One region of the Rhizobium sp. CB2179 genome, then DNA from elsewhere that is predicted to be linked to it. Evidence: predicted binding sites of a transcription regulator. Region 1 holds the regulator's gene; each other region holds the start of a gene.
The links. The regulator LexA, encoded in region 1, represses DNA repair genes until DNA is damaged. The targets are predictions, from matches to a motif close to TGTTCNNNNTGTGTTCNG.

Region 1 (3,278 bases):
CAGTGCTCATCGTGTTTCCTCGAAGGCGAAGAGCGTGCCCTGCCCGGGCGCGGGCTTCACCAGAATGCGATTGTTCTTGCGCGCGTATGTCACCCCGTTAGCAGCCAAATGCGCTTCTGTCACGGCAAGATCGGCGACAGCGAAGAGGATTGCCCGGCCGCGCAGGCCACGATCTGCGGATGAGCCGACGATGTCGAAATAGGCCTCCAACCCTTCCGCCGTCATCAGGCTGATTTTGGCATTCGACGCCGGGATATTGACGCCGAAACCGGTTTTCTCGACTGCCGATTGCACCACGGCGAGGCTGACGAAGGCAGCGAAGGCGGCAGCATCAGGCGCGCAAAGCGCTATCTCGACTATGCCGGTGACGCCATTGGCATGCGTCTCCAGCACGGCGCGGTCGGCCGGCAGCGGATTGACGCGCTCGACGGTAAATAGCAGGAGATCAGGCGCGCGCAGATCGCCGGCAAAAGCCAGCTTGAAGCCGGCAATCGTCTCAGAACCGTCCGGCATCGTCATCGGCCGGGTGAACTGCAGCATCTCGCCGGCGCTCGATCCGTTACCGACGAAATTCTGATGATCGATGCCGGCATCCTTGCTGCCAAAAGCCAGCCCCGAAAGCCCCTCCGCGCCGCAGCGGAAGCGGAAAGCCTGATTGCGGGCGGTGAAGACATTGCCTTGGCGCGCCGACGCCTCGCTCTCCTCGACGCTCGCAATCCCGAGCGGCTCCAGATAGGTCTTGTCAGCAAAGAAGACGCAGGCATTCTCCGTTCCGAAGGGATGGCGCGCATCGGGGGCAACGGTGAAGCCGAGCTTGCCGAGCCTCTCGCGCGCCAGATCGATATTGACGACCGGCAGCACGACATGATCCAGCGGGTGCGGTTTGGCGGAGTGCTCGTTCATGATATCCCTCCCTGACACGGCAAGAGATGTGCGACAGCGCTTCCCTCAACGCAAGACTTCTGTGCCAATCCGGCGAATGAAAATAAAAATCTCAACGAGTTGGCGCCAAGTTTTACGGAAATTTAGCTACTTGCGGAACACATATGGAACATATAGTGTCTGTTCTGGATTTGTTTCAATCACGAGGTCACAACGTCGATGCTCACGCGCAAACAACAGGAGCTTCTCCTTTTCATTCATGAGCGCATGAAGGAATCCGGCGTTCCGCCATCTTTCGACGAAATGAAGGATGCTCTGGACCTCGCCTCGAAGTCCGGGATTCATCGCCTGATTACAGCGCTCGAGGAGCGAGGCTTCATTCGCCGCCTACCGAACCGCGCCCGTGCGCTCGAGGTCATCAAGCTTCCGGAGGCCTACAGCCCCAGCATCCAGCCGCGGCGCGGCTTTTCGCCGAGCGTCATCGAAGGCAGCCTGGGCAAACCTCAGCCGGTCGCCGCCCCTGCTCCCGCAAAACCCGTCGCCGACAACGGCAACTCGGTTTCCGTGCCGGTCATGGGCAGAATCGCCGCCGGTGTGCCGATCTCGGCGATCCAGAACAACACCCACGACATCGCCGTTCCGGCCGACATGCTCGGTTCCGGTGAACATTATGCCCTGGAGGTCAAGGGCGATTCGATGATCGACGCCGGCATCTTCGACGGCGACACCGTGATCATCCGCAATGGCAGCACCGCAAGTCCTGGCGACATTGTTGTTGCACTCGTCGATGACGAAGAAGCGACACTCAAGCGCTTCCGCCGCAAGGGCGCCTCGATCGCACTGGAAGCGGCCAACCCGGCTTACGAGACCCGGATTTTCGGACCAGACCGTGTTAAGGTGCAGGGCAAACTCGTCGGCCTCATTCGCCGCTATCACTGACATCGGTTAGGCCGGATTCGGTAAAGCTGTTGCTGCGCCAGTCAAAGGCGCGATGGCGCATCCATGGTCGCGACAATGCGTCAAATGCGGTTGCCACCTCCAGGCCGGCGTCCGCGAAGCGCAACTCGATGGATCCGGTCCTGCGCAGCGTCTCGCCGGTGAAGAGCGTCGCACCTGAGCGGCAGCTGTTGAAACGCAGGCGGACCGACGTCACGATGATATCGGCCGCGTCGCATGCCGGGCCGAGATAGGCGGCATTGTCGATGACAGCAACCACACGACCATTGCCAAGCCTTGATGCGCACCAGGCCCTCTTGACGCAGGAAAAGCGGTTTGCTTCACCGGCCGCTGCGGCCGCCCGCATCGCTGTCCTCGCTTCGTTCTGCTGATCGCGGGAAAGCTTGACGCGGCGGTCTTCTCCTACCTGCGGGATAGCAGGACCATCCAGCATCTTCGGCGGATCATGTCTCGGCAGGACCAGGGCTCTCTGCCACTGGTCGAAGATGAAATCCGGTGGTCTTTCACGGTTGGAAGCCATTGCTGCCGCTTCGACCACCGCGACGAGACTGCCATCCTCCGAAATCACCAGATCCGGCGGCCGGGGAACCGGTAGAAGCAACAGGATGAGCGTTGCGACCGCGATGATTGATGTGCCGATATGGCGCAGCCGGGTGCGGAGCAGCGTCAGCAGCAGAAAGCCTGCGACGGCTATCGCGAAATACCAGGCGGGCAAGCGGCCGACGTCGATATTGCCATCCCAGCCGGACACCGTCTTTGCGACCGCGATCACCAGATCGAGGCCGAATCCGACGACCTTCCAAGCCCAAACATCCAGACCGAAAGGCATGAGTAGCATCGCCAGCAAGCCGGCCGGCATGATGATGAAGGAGATGATCGGCATTGTCGCGAGGTTTGCCGGCAGGCCATAGGCGGTCAGGCGATGAAAATGCTCGATCGAAAACAACGCGGTGGAAAAACCACCGATCAGCGAGGTCAGGAAGACGCCGCCGAAGAAGCCCGCAACAGTAACGAAGGGCCTGATGATCGGCAGCTTCAGAAAGGCGTTTTCGCGGATGCGCCGGTCCTTCCACAGCTGATAGCCCGAGACCAGCGCCAATGTGGCGGCAAAGGACATCTGGAAGCTCGGACCTAAGACCTCGGACGGTGAAATGAGGATGATGACGAGGGCGGAAAGCGCGACATTGCGCAGGCTGATCGACGGCCGGTCGAAGAAGACGGCAATCAACATGATGGCCATCATGATGAAAGCGCGCTCGGCAGAGACCGCAAAGCCCGAAATCAGGAAATAGGCAGTAACGGCGATGAGCGCGCCGGCGGCAGCGATCTTCTTCGTCGGGTAGGCCTCAGCGATACCGGGAAAGATGCTGAGCAGCATCCGAAAGCCGACGAAGAAGATGCCGGCCGACAGCGCCATGTTGAGACCGGAGATGGCGATG
Region 2 (3,278 bases), 1.8 Mb from region 1:
TGGCCGACCTACATCTGTCCGGCATTCAGCGAGGGATGGAAATGGCCAAGATCACCAATGTAGCGGTCCAGATGGACCATGTCGCAGGCATTAATATCGCAGGTGATTCCACCTTCGCCATGAGCCTGGAAGCCCAGGCGCGCGGCTACAAGCTCTTCCATTATACCCCCGACCGCCTGAGCTTCCGTGACGGCAAGCTCTATGCCAGCGTCGAGCCGATGGTGCTGCGCGACGTCAAGGGCGATCACTACGAGCTTGGCGCGCCGGAGCGCGTCGATCTCGCGACCATGGATGTCGTGCTGCTGCGCCAGGACCCGCCCTTCGACATGGCCTATATCACCTCGACGCATCTGCTCGAGCGCATCCATCCGAAGACGCTCGTCGTCAACGATCCCGCCTGGGTGCGCAATTCGCCGGAGAAGATCTTCGTCACCGAATTCTCCGACCTGATGCCGAAGACGCTGATCACCAAGGATGCCGCCGAGATCCGCCGTTTCCGCGACGAGATGGGCGATATCATCCTGAAGCCGCTTTACGGCAATGGCGGCGCCGGCGTCTTCCATTCGACCCGCGACGACCGCAATCTCTCCTCGCTGCTGGAAATGTTCGGCCAGCTTTTCCGCGAGCCCTTCATCGCCCAGCAATATCTGCCCGACGTGCGCAAGGGTGACAAACGCATCATCCTGGTCGACGGCGAATTCGCCGGCGCCATCAACCGCGTGCCGGCCGAGCACGACAGCCGCTCCAACATGCATGTCGGCGGCCGCGCCGAGGCGACCAAGCTGACGGTGCGTGAACAGGAAATCTGCGCCCGCATCGGCCCGGCGCTGCGGGAGCGCGGCTTCCTGCTCGTCGGCATCGATGTGATCGGTGATTACATGACCGAGATCAACGTCACCTCTCCCACCGGCATCCGCGAGGTGAAGAAGTTCGGCGGCGCCGATATCGCAAGCCTGCTTTGGGATGCGATCGAGCGCAAGCGCGCCTGAGCCAGCCGCCCATGACCGTTCTGGTCCCGCGACCGTGCACAACCAAGGTCACAGCGGATGCCTGACTACGTTCTTTGATTGTTCTTGTTTTATTCCGACTTCCATGCCAGATTGCAACCGCTGGCCTTAATGCATGTCGCCCAAAAGTGTGCAGCGGTTTTGGGAACACGACATGCATCGAATAAAGGCAGCAGGGCGGTATGGTAGAGTTTGCGGGACAAGGGATGGGCTTATGGTCGCGCGTGTCAGTACGGTGGCATTTCAGGGCATTGAGGGCGTGCCGGTCGAGGTCCAGGTCATGGTCGCGCCCGGAAAGGTCGGGATGCAGATCGTCGGCCTGCCTGACAAGGCGGTTGCCGAAAGCCGCGAGCGCGTACAGGCGGCCCTCCACGCCTCCGGCCTGGCGCTGCCGGCGAAGCGCGTGACGGTCAATCTGGCGCCTGCTGACCTGCCGAAAGAGGGCTCGCATTTCGACCTGCCGATCGCCCTTGCCCTGATGGCCGCCCTCGGCGCCATTCCCGCCGATGCGCTGTCGGATTTTGTCGTCGTCGGCGAGCTCAATCTCGATGGAACGATCGCCGCCATATCAGGCGCGCTGCCGGCCGCGATCGGCGCCAATGCGCTCGGCAAGGGGCTGATCTGCCCGGCCGAAAGCGGTGCCGAAGCCGCCTGGGCGGGCGCCGAGGTCGATATTCTCGCACCCCGCAGCCTGATCGCCCTTGCCAATCATTTCCGCGGCACGCAGGTGCTCTCTCGGCCGGAGGCGTCGATCCGCGCCAATGCTGCAAACCTGCCTGACCTTGCTGAGATCAAGGGCCAGGAAAGCGCCAAGCGGGCGCTCGAGGTCGCGGCCGCCGGCGGCCATAATCTCCTGATGGTCGGTCCTCCAGGCTCCGGCAAGTCGATGCTGGCGGCCAGGCTGCCGTCGATCCTGCCGCCGCTTTCGGCCGCCGAGCTGCTGGAGGTGTCGATGGTCCAGTCGATCGCCGGCCAGCTGTCCGGCGGCAAGCTTTCCGATCGTCGGCCCTTCCGCACCCCGCATCATTCCGCCACCATGGCGGCCCTCGTCGGCGGCGGCCTGCGCGCCCGTCCGGGCGAAGCCTCGCTTGCCCATCACGGCGTGCTCTTTCTCGACGAGTTTCCCGAATTCACGCCGCAGGCGCTCGATGCGTTGCGCCAACCGCTCGAAGGCGGCGAATGCGTCATTGCGCGCGCCAATCACCGCGTCTCCTATCCGGCCAAATTCCAGCTGATCGCGGCGATGAACCCCTGCCGCTGCGGCATGGCGGGAGAGCCCGGCCATAGCTGCGCCCGCGGCCCGCGCTGCATGAGCGATTACCAGGCCCGCATCTCCGGCCCGTTGATGGATCGCATCGATATCCGCATCGATGTGCCGGCCGTCTCCGCTGCCGATCTCATCCGGCCGATGGCGGCCGAAACCAGCGCCGACGTCGCCCGCCGCGTCGCCCGCGCCCGCGAGATCCAGCAGGAGCGCTTCGAAAGCACCGGCGCAAAGGGCATCGGCACCAATGCCCGCTGCTCCACCGCGATGATCGAGAAACTGGCCGAGCCCGATGCCCCTGGCCTGCAGCTGCTGCGCGATGCCGCCGAAAAGATGAAATTCTCCGCCCGCGGTTACCACCGCGTCCTGAAGGTCGCCCGCACGCTGGCCGATCTCGACGGCAAGCCCACGGTCGGCCGCATCCATCTCGCTGAGGCGATCTCCTACAGGATCGCGGGTGAGAGGTTGACGGCGGCGGCGTAGGGCCGAAGCACCCGACAATTTGTTGTAAAACCTCGTCCCTTGCTCGTCGTCATCCTCGGCCTCGTGCCGAGGATCTGCTGCATATCAACCGGCTACAGATGCTCGGGACAAGCCCGAGCATGACGGAAGAGACGTTGGCCGGCTTTGTCAGCAGTCTGACGGGGCGCCGAAGCGCCCCGATACTCTGTGAAGATGATAGCCGGGAAAGTCCTGGCCCAAAGCCAGTCTCAGCTCCCCAGCCCCTCAAACAGCGCCGTCGACAGATAACGCTCGGCAAAGGAGGGGATGATGATGACGATGTTCTTGCCGGCGTTCTCGGGACGGACGCCGACCTTGATTGCGGCCGTCAGTGCCGCACCCGAGGAGATGCCGACCGGCACGCCTTCGAGCCGGGCGACGAGGCGCGCCTGTTCGAAGGCTTCGTCGTTGGACACGGTGACGACCTCGTCATAGATGCCGGTATCGAGGATCTTCGGGGCGAAGCCGGCGCCGATGCCCTGGATCTTATGCGGGCCGGGGTTGCC
Region 3 (3,278 bases), 1.4 Mb from region 1:
TATGCTGCGGCAGCAGATCGATCATCGCCCTGACGAAAAGATCGGTGCCTTTCTGATGGCGCACACGGCCGAAGCAGCCGACGAGATGGCGGCCGGGCAGGCCGGTGGCGGCGATGCCGTCCTCTGCAGTTTCCGGCGGATGGAACAGGGCAAGGTCGACTCCGTGCTGGATCACCGTGTGCGGCACCTCGAGGAACGAGCCGGATCGATCGCTGGTCGCGATGACAGCGTCCATGCGACGGATCAGCCATTTCGTATAGGCGGTGTGCCGGCGTTGCGCGGCCGAGGTGAAGAGAAGCTTCAGCGGCATGCGCAACAGATGGCGCAGCAGGATGCCGACAGCCATCTCGTTGTTGCGGCGAGCGTGCCAGACACGCTGGCGCCGGCGCGCCGGTGGGCGCCAGAGGCCGAGGAGCTGCCGTCCCTTAAGTTTCGGCAGGCCGTCCGGCAGGCCGGGGCCGAGTGTCGCGATCTTGATACCGAGCCGGATCTGGCATGGGATGAGCTGAACGATAGTTGACGTGACGCCGGAGAGCCGGCGCTTGAAATTGGGCGCAATGATCTCGACGTCACGGATATCAGGCAAGGGAGGGGTCTCGCGGCTGGCGGGCGATCAGCCCCAGGAAACCTGGAGGATTTCGTAGGCCTTGGAGCCACCCGGCGCATTGACCTCGATGGAATCGCCGACTTCCTTTCCGATCAGCGCGCGGGCGATCGGCGAGGAGATGGAGATGCGGCCGGCCTTGACGTCGGCTTCCTGGTCGCCGACGATCTGATAGGTCTTTTCTTCGTCGGTGTCCTCGTCGATGAGCTTCACCTTGGCGCCGAACTTGATCTTGTCGCCCGACATCTTGGTGAGGTCGATGACCTCGGCGCGCGCCGTCAAGTCTTCCAGCTCACTGATGCGGCCTTCATTATGGCTCTGGGCTTCCTTGGCGGCGTGGTATTCGGCGTTTTCGGAAAGGTCGCCATGGGCACGGGCTTCGGCGATCGCCTCGATGATTCGGGGACGCTCCTCCTGCTGACGCCAGCGCAGCTCTTCCTGCAGCTTGACGAAACCGCCCGGTGTCATCGGTACCTTTTCAACCATTTTTCTGTCCTTCAATCCTTGTATCCGCATAATCAGCGGCGAACACAAAAGAAAACAGGTCCCGAAGGGGAGCTTCGGAACCGTGCCACAATCTTAGTCGGACGCTTATAGCAGATCGCCAAGCCCGATTTCCAGAAAATTCGCATGAAAGAAACGCGGCCTGCTCCAACAGCCGGTGATGCAGCTTGAAAATGGGCAGAAATCGGATCGCTCCGATTGACTTCAGGCGCAGGAACATATAGTGAACATACTAATGAAGAAGTCGCTAACAGAACGCTTGGCCATCCTTTCCGATGCCGCGAAATATGACGCTTCCTGCGCTTCCAGCGGCACGGTGAAACGTGATTCCCGCGCAAGTGGCGGGCTCGGTTCGACCGAGGGATCCGGCATCTGTCATGCCTATGCCCCGGACGGGCGGTGCATTTCGCTTTTGAAAATACTGCTGACCAATTTCTGCATCTACGACTGCGCCTATTGCGTCAATCGCTCGTCGAGCAATGTCGAACGGGCGCGCTTTACGCCCGAGGAGGTCATCTGGCTGACGCTGGAATTCTATCGCCGCAACTATATCGAGGGCCTGTTCCTTTCCTCCGGCATTATCCGTTCGTCCGATTACACAATGGAAGAGATGGTTCGCATCGTCCGCGAACTGCGTGTGACGCATAACTTCCGCGGCTATATCCATCTGAAGTCGATCCCTGAAGCATCGCCGCGTCTGATCGAGGAAGCGGGGCTTCATGCCGACAGGCTGTCGCTGAATATCGAGCTGCCGACCGATCACGGCATCACCCGTTTCGCGCCGGAAAAGAAGCCTGCCAATATCCGGCGATCGATGGGGGATCTGAGGCTGAAGATCGAGGCCGCCGGCGAACCGACGCTGCAGACGAAGAAGCGTCAGCGTTTCGTGCCGGCCGGCCAGAGCACACAGATGATCGTCGGCGCCGATGGTGCGAACGATGCGACGATCCTTGCGACCAGTGGCCGGCTTTACAGCAGCTACGGGCTGAGGCGCGTCTACTATTCCGCCTTCAGCCCGATCCCGGACTCGTCGAAAAACCTGCCGCTGATCAAGCCGCCGCTGATGCGGGAACACCGGCTCTACCAGGCTGACTGGCTCTATCGATTCTACGGTTTCGGCATCGACGAGATCACCGCGAACCAGGCGGATGGCATGCTTGATCTCACCCTCGACCCCAAACTTGCCTGGGCGCTCGCCAACCGGGCCGAGTTCCCCGTCGATATCAACAAGGCCGAGCGTGAACGGTTGCTGCGTGTGCCCGGCCTCGGCACCAAGACAGTCAAAGCGATCGTTTCGGCCCGTCGTTTTCGCCGCCTTCGGTTGGACGATCTTTCGCGGCTCGGCATTTCGATCAAGAAAGTCCAATCCTTCATCTCGGCGGACGGCTGGTCGCCGCGGCGATTGATCGAGCGCCCCGACCTTCGCGCCATGTTCGAACCGAAACCCGAACAATTGTCGTTGCTGTGATGCGCCGGGTCGTGCTTTCAGGACGCGGGGAGCTTGCCGAATGGCGTGACGCCGCGCGCGCTTTCGCGGCTGCCGGCATCCTGCCGGAAGAGATCGAGTGGCGCGAAAAACGCGCTGAGCCGGGTTTTGCGTTTCAACACGACGCCATGCCGCCTCCGTCTGCCGCAGCACGCAAGCCGATGACGGTGCCGCCCGCCTTCCTCGAGCTCGCGGAGACAGTTCTCTGCCATTCCGACCCGGCGCGCTTTTCCCTGCTTTACCGGCTGCTCTGGCGGCTGCAGCTGGACCGGCAACTGCTTGAAGTGGCCTCCGACGAGGATGTCGCCCGTGCCAGGCTGATGGCGAAAAACGTTCGACGCGACGCGCACAAGATGACGGCCTTCGTCCGCTTCAAGGAGGTTGGTGCGGTGTCGGCGGGCCGTCGAAAATTCCTCGCCTGGTTCGAGCCAGATCACCATATCGTCGGGCGCACAGCGCCCTTCTTCCAACGGCGCTTCACCGACATGGACTGGCTGATCGCGACGCCCAAGGGATCGGCCGCCTGGGACGGCGAGCGGCTGACGATGAGCGACGAACCGTGTGAAAAACCCAATCTCACAGATGCTACCGATGACCTCTGGCGCACTTACTACGCCAGCATTTTCAATCCGGCGCGGTTGAAGTTGAAGGCGATGCAGGCGGAGATGCCGAAAAAATACTGGA

Region 2: the regulator LexA is predicted to act here: its motif matches at 1,069-1,086, upstream of AC244Q_RS23865 (YifB family Mg chelatase-like AAA ATPase).
Region 3: the regulator LexA is predicted to act here: its motif matches at 1,321-1,338, upstream of AC244Q_RS15650 (putative DNA modification/repair radical SAM protein).

Annotation. Positions count from the first base shown of each region.
Region 1 is NZ_CM172781.1:1,738,979-1,742,256, reverse strand. Features, by position in the region: gene kdsA (3-deoxy-8-phosphooctulonate synthase) at 1-10, opposite strand, end outside; gene AC244Q_RS08785 (VOC family protein) at 7-903, opposite strand; gene lexA (transcriptional repressor LexA) at 1,102-1,821, shown strand; gene AC244Q_RS08775 (ComEC/Rec2 family competence protein) at 1,802-3,278, opposite strand, start outside.
Region 2 is NZ_CM172781.1:4,869,922-4,873,199, forward strand. Features, by position in the region: gene gshB (glutathione synthase) at 42-989, shown strand; gene AC244Q_RS23865 (YifB family Mg chelatase-like AAA ATPase) at 1,222-2,754, shown strand; gene cysK (cysteine synthase A) at 2,982-3,278, opposite strand, start outside.
Region 3 is NZ_CM172781.1:3,120,923-3,124,200, reverse strand. Features, by position in the region: gene AC244Q_RS15660 (glycosyltransferase family 4 protein) at 1-586, opposite strand, end outside; gene greA (transcription elongation factor GreA) at 614-1,090, opposite strand; gene AC244Q_RS15650 (putative DNA modification/repair radical SAM protein) at 1,344-2,576, shown strand; gene AC244Q_RS15645 (UdgX family uracil-DNA binding protein) at 2,576-3,278, shown strand, end outside.